Regions from separate parts of the Halomonas sp. BC1 genome, predicted to be linked through region 1. Evidence: predicted binding sites of a transcription regulator. Region 1 holds the regulator's gene; the other holds the start of a gene.
The links. The regulator sigma-54, encoded in region 1, starts transcription at its own class of promoters, with help from an activator protein. The targets are predictions, from matches to a motif close to TGGCACNNNNNTTGCTNT.
Positions count from the first base shown of each region.

Region 2: a site for sigma-54 is predicted at 1,329-1,346, ahead of codB (cytosine permease). Genes of this name have one in related genera too.

Region 1 is NZ_LFGS01000012.1:200,632-203,698, forward strand. It holds gene lptB (LPS export ABC transporter ATP-binding protein) at 1-575, shown strand, start outside; gene B7L72_RS10495 (RNA polymerase factor sigma-54) at 681-2,096, shown strand; gene hpf (ribosome hibernation-promoting factor, HPF/YfiA family) at 2,194-2,502, shown strand; gene ptsN (PTS IIA-like nitrogen regulatory protein PtsN) at 2,507-2,974, shown strand; gene rapZ (RNase adapter RapZ) at 3,045-3,067, shown strand, end outside.
Region 2 is NZ_LFGS01000015.1:214,074-217,140, reverse strand. It holds gene B7L72_RS18965 (diguanylate cyclase domain-containing protein) at 1-1,110, opposite strand, end outside; gene codB (cytosine permease) at 1,393-2,658, shown strand; gene codA (cytosine deaminase) at 2,673-3,067, shown strand, end outside.

The DNA of each region.
Region 1 (3,067 bases):
GCCTGGTGAAATCCGATGCTGGCAAGGTGGGCATCGACGATCTCGACCTGACCCGGGCGCCCATGCATGAACGCGCGCTGGCGGGTATCGGCTACCTGCCCCAGGAAGCATCGATCTTTCGCAAGCTGTCGGTGGCCGACAACATCATGGCCATTCTGGAAACGCGCCGGGAGCTGGACCGCAATAGCCGAGAAGCGAAGCTCGAATCCCTGCTGGAAGACTTCCACATCACCCATATTCGCGACAACCTGGGCATGAGCCTGTCGGGCGGCGAGCGGCGACGGGTGGAAATTGCCCGCTCGCTGGCCACCGAGCCCGCCTTCATTCTACTGGACGAACCTTTTGCTGGCGTCGACCCCATTTCCGTGGGCGATATCAAGTCGATCATACGCGCGCTCAAGAAGCGCCATATTGGCGTGCTGATTACCGACCACAACGTGCGTGAAACCCTGGATATCTGCGATATTGCCTATATTGTTGGCGACGGACACATCATAGCCAGTGGAAACCCCCAGGAAATTCTCAATAACCAGAAGGTGCGCGACGTCTACCTGGGCGCCGACTTCCGCCTTTAAATAATGGCCCACGAAGACATTTTATTTAGTGGCATGCTTATTGCACTTGCACCAAACGGAGAGTCGCTCTAGGGTGGAGCTTTCTGATTAACGAGTGGTTCTCAGATGGTCATGAAAGCTTCTCTTCAACTGCGCATCGGCACACAGCTGACCATGACACCTCAGCTGCAGCAGGCCATTGCGCTGCTTCAGCTATCGACGCTGGACCTTCGTCAAGAAATTCAGCAGGCGCTGGATGCCAACCCCATGCTCGAACAGGAGGATGAGTTTGGCGAACAGGCGGTCAGCGAGCCTCAGGAAGCCGAGTGGGCAGACAGCATTCCCAACGAGCTCTCCGTGGACAGCGACTGGTCCGACACCTACCAGGACATGGGCAGCGCGGGCGGCAGTAGCGAAGGCCCGGACTTCGAGCGCCAGGCGGCCGGGCAGAGCCTTCACGGGCACTTGCTCTGGCAACTGGCCATGACCGACTTCTCTGCGCGTGAGCATGCCATTGCCGAGAGCCTCATCGATGCGCTGGATGCCAACGGCTATCTGACCCAGCCGCTCAACGACATCCGCGAGGGGCTCAAGGCGCAGGGCCACGATGGCCTGAGCCAACGCGAGGTCGAAAACACCTTGCTGCGCCTGCAGCAGTTCGAGCCTACTGGCGTGTTCGCCCGTGACCTGCGCGAGTGCCTGATGCTGCAGCTGGCCGCGCTACCCGAAGACACTCCGCTGTTGATGCCCGCCAAGCGTCTGGTACGCCAGTTTCTCGAAGCGCTGGGCAAGGACGACATGCGCCTGCTGAAACGACGCCTGAGCCTCGATGACGAGCAGCTGGACGATGTCATTCGTTTAATCCGCAGCCTTGACCCTCGCCCCGGAAGCGCCTACGGCGTCACCGACGACAGCTATGTGACGCCGGACCTGGTGGTACGTCACGATCACGAGGGCTGGCATCTGGAACTCAACCCGGAAGCGCTGCCTCGGCTACGTATCCAGCCCGACTACGCCAGCCTGATCAAGCGCGCCGACAAGAGCCAGGACAACCAGTTTTTGAAAGAGCACCTCCAGGAGGCTCGCTGGCTGATCAAGAGCCTGTCGAGCCGCAACGACACGCTGCTGCGCGTGGGGCGCGAGATCATTGCCCGCCAGATAGGCTTCCTCGAGCAGGGTGAAGAGGCCATGAAACCGCTGATTCTGGCCGATATCGCCGAAGCGGTAGAGATGCATGAATCGACCATCTCCCGGGTCACCACCCAGAAATACATTCATACCCCGCGCGGGGTCTTCGAGCTCAAGTACTTCTTCTCCAGCCAGGTCAGCGGCCAGGAGGGCGGCGACAGCCACTCCAGCACGGCCATTCGAGCACGCATCAAGAAACTGATTCAGGACGAGCCGCCAGGCAAGCCACTCTCCGACAGTCGCCTGGTCACCCTGCTGGAAGAGGGTGGCATTACCGTGGCACGCCGCACCGTCGCCAAGTACCGAGAGTCGATGGGTATACCTTCGTCGAGCGAGCGACGCCGTTTGCGCTAGTTAAACGCTCTTGCCCAACAAACTCGCGGCGAGGGCTTTGCAATGGCCCAAAAAGGGTTACAATCGAAGTACAGTCCGATGGATAAGGAGCACGTCAATGCAAGTAAACATCACTGGTCATCACGTTGAACTGACTGACGCCTTGCGTGACTACGTAAACGAAAAGCTGGAACGCGTTGAGCGTCACTACGACAACATCACGACCGTCCAGGTCACCTTATCTGTCGAAAAGGAGCGCCAGCAAGCGGCTTGCACGCTGCATGCCGCAGGAGCAGACCTGCATGCGGAAGCGCAGGATAATGACATGTACGCGGCCATTGACGCCCTGGCGGACAAAATCGACCGTCAGCTGGTAAAACACAAGGAAAAAGCACAAGCCCGCGCCCAAGGCGCTGGCGTGCGTTAAACCGATGACGTTGGAAACCATACTCCCCCCGGAGCGCGTGCTGTACGACGTGCCCGGGGGCAGCAAAAAAAGGGTGCTGGAGTTTTTCAGCACCTTTATCGCTCAGAACACGCCCAGCCTGGACAGTCAGGAAGTCTTCAGTCGCCTGATTGGCCGTGAACGGCTGGGCAGCACTGGTATCGGCAATGGCGTAGCCATCCCCCATGCACGCAGTCCTCACTGCAGCACGCCCATTGCTGGCTTTCTCAAGCTAGCCGAGCCCGTCGACTTCGATGCCATCGATGGTGACCCGGTCGATCTGGTCTTCGTGCTGTTGGTTCCCGAAGAAGCCGATGACACGCACCTGGCCCTGCTGGGGCAGGTGGCCACGATCATGAATGACGCTGCCACACGCCAACAGCTGCGCAATGTCAGTAGCCAGCGCGCATTGCTCGAGCTGCTGACCGACAAGATTCGCGAGCAGGCTGCCTAGCGCAGCCATTGCCAGGCAGCAAGGCACACGGCAAGCCCTCTATCCCTTTGATACCCAAGAGAGATGCGCTATGCAGCTGGTGATCATTAGCGG
Region 2 (3,067 bases), on a different contig from region 1:
CCGTCGACTGGCCTGGACCAGCAGCTCATCCCCGGCGGCATGCCCTAACGTATCGTTGACGGCCTTGAAGCGATCCAGATCAAAAATCATCACATTGAAGCGCTCACCGCTCGGCAGCTGCGCGACGGCATCCCGCAAGGCATCGTTGAACTGAACACGATTAGGCAGCTTGGTCAGCGCATCGTGGTGCGCCAGGTGCTGGAACTTGAGCGCCTCCTCCTTGACCTCCAGCAGCAGCTCACGCTCGACGACTTTTTTGCGTAACGCTTCGATGGCTTGGGCCATACAGCCAATTTCATCCTGGCGCTGTGTGTAGGGCGTTGCCTGCTCGGTTCGGTTATGGGAAATATGCGTCAGCGCCTTGATCAGACGCGGCACGGGCTTGAACAGCTGATGCATCAGCAGGCTCAACAGCAAGGCCGTGGCCAACAGCACGACGCACAGTGAGGCGACGACTTTCAGCAGAAGCTCGCGGTGCACCTGGTACAGCATCGCCTTGGTGCCAATGGTGGCAACCGACACCCCCCATAACTCCCCCTGAGGAGACACGATGGGCAATGCGCTGATGAAGTGCTCCTCATGGCCAAGCCAGGCAAAACCCACGTACGGCTCGTTACCGGACGCGACCAGCGATAGCTCCGGGACTTGAGGCAGTGTGAGCGAGACGTCTTCACCGTGATGGGCATCGGCGACCATGCTGAAGCGGCCATCCGGTAAGCGGGAAAACAGCCAGACGTTGTGGCGCGTTTGCGCACTCGCCAGCGCCAACACATCCACGGGACTGAAACCGGTACTGAGCACCGAGTCTTCATCCCCAAGGGCCTGTTCCGACACCAGGTGCGTCACTTGACCCGAGGGGTCGGTGCGTACCGCCACGTTCGTGTAGATGCGCCGAATCGTAGCGCTCACGATTTGGGCATTCACCAGCGCTTCCCGAGCCCACTGTTCGCGTGCACTGCGCTCCACAATGGTCAAGCCCAGCAAGGCGCCCATGGAATAGGCAAACACCACGCCCAACACCATGAAGGCCGCCACTTTGCCGACCAGGGTGCGATACCAGGGCAGCCCAGCGGCTGGCAACGGTGGTTCTTGCGAACTGGATGGTTCCATATTGGCCGACTCCCCCTCAGCCACGTCTTGCCACATCGCCCCATTGCTGATCATCGATCCTGTCAATGGCATGTTAGCGCCACGCCATGCAGAGCGTTCGTTACCTTGTTGTGCGCGTGCGCGCTCGTTATTCATGTCTTCTTTTCGCAAACTACCATTAAAGACGCGCACGAGTGGCTAAAAATTTAAACGTTTCTTGTTACCTGACCACGCCTGATTGGCATGCGGCTTGCTGCATCTTTCTTGACCATGACACGCGACGACGTATCGAAGGGGAAAAAGATGCACCATTCAGACTACCCACTTAGCGAAGTACCCCTCCAGGCTCGGAAAGGGCTACTCTCTACCTCAGCGGTACTGCTTGGCTTTACCTTTTTCACCGCCACCATGTGGGCGGGTGGCTCCCTGGGCCAAGCCTTCCCGATTGGCCAGTTACTGTGGATTATCGTGGCAGGCAACCTGCTGCTGGGTATCTACGCAGCAGCGCTGGCTTATATCGCCTGCCAGAGCGGCCTGAATGCCGTCCTGATGGGACGGTTCTGCTTCGGCGAAAAAGGCAGCAAACTCTCTGACATTATCCTCGGCTTCACCCAGATTGGCTGGTACGCTTGGGGAACCGCCACGATAGCCCTAGTGCTGGTACGCACCACGGGAATGCCTGAATGGCTGGAAATCCCCTTGATGGTGCTGTTTGGCTTTGGATTCTGCGTGACCGCCCTGATCGGTTATCGAGGCATGGACTGGCTGTCGCGCTTCGCCGTACCCGCCATGATGCTCTTCATCCTGGTCAGCCTGTTCACCGGGCTGGTCGATGTGCGCGGCTTTGCAGGATTAAGCCAGCAAACGCCAACGGAAAGTATGAGTGTCGCAGCGGCGATCACCGTGATTATCGGTACCTTCATCAGCGGTGGCACCCAGGCGACCAACTGGAGTCGCTTTGCCAGGACGCCGAAAGTTGCGGTGATCGCAACGCTGGCCGCTTTTTTCATTGGCAATGGATTGATGGTGCTGACCGGTGCCTTGGGCACGATGATTTACCAGCAGGCAGATATCGTCGATGTTCTCATTGCCCAAGGTTTTCTCTCCCTCGCGGTATTGATGCTGTTCCTGAACATATGGACGACCCAGGACAACACGATTTACAACTTCGCCGTGGCGGGATGCAACTTGCTGCGCACCGAAAAGCGCCGCTTGGTCACCGTCAGCGGCGCCGCCATTGGTACCGTGCTGGCGGTAGGTGGCATGTACAACCTGCTCATTCCATTTCTGGTGCTGCTCGGCACGTTTATCCCTCCCATGGGCGGGGTGATCATGGCTGATTTTTGGCTCAGGCACCGAGGCCGCTACCCTGCTTTGGCCTCTGCGCAGCTACCCGATTTCAATCGGCGCGGCCTCGCCGCCTATGCCATTGGTGCCGGGGCTGCCTATTTTTCTCCGTTACTACCGCCGCTGGTGGGTGTCGCAGTCGCGGCAGGCAGCTACGCCGTGCTGCTACGTCTGAAGCACGCTACGCTGGGTGATAGCTTCCCATCGACGGCCAAACAATAAGTGAGCACCTGTTTATGAACATGCAGATCATCAATGCCCGCCTTCGCCAGCGCCCTGGGCTTTATCGGCTGGATATCGAGAACGGTGTCTTCACCGCAATCACTGCTCAGGATGCGCCGCAAACGGCAGGCGAAGGCCAGAGGGATGCGGGCGGCAAACTGCTGTGTGCGCCGTTTATCGAGCCGCATATCCACCTGGATGCGGCCCTGACCGCTGGCGAGCCTCACTGGAACCAGAGCGGCACGCTGTTCGAGGGCATCGAACGCTGGGGGGAGCGTAAGCCGTTGCTCGACGAGGCGGACATTCGGGAGCGCGTACTGAAGACCCTCAACCTGTTGATCGGCAACGGCGTGCAGTTCGTGCGCACCCATGCCGACACCAGCGACCCCAGCCTGGTAGGCCTGAAAAC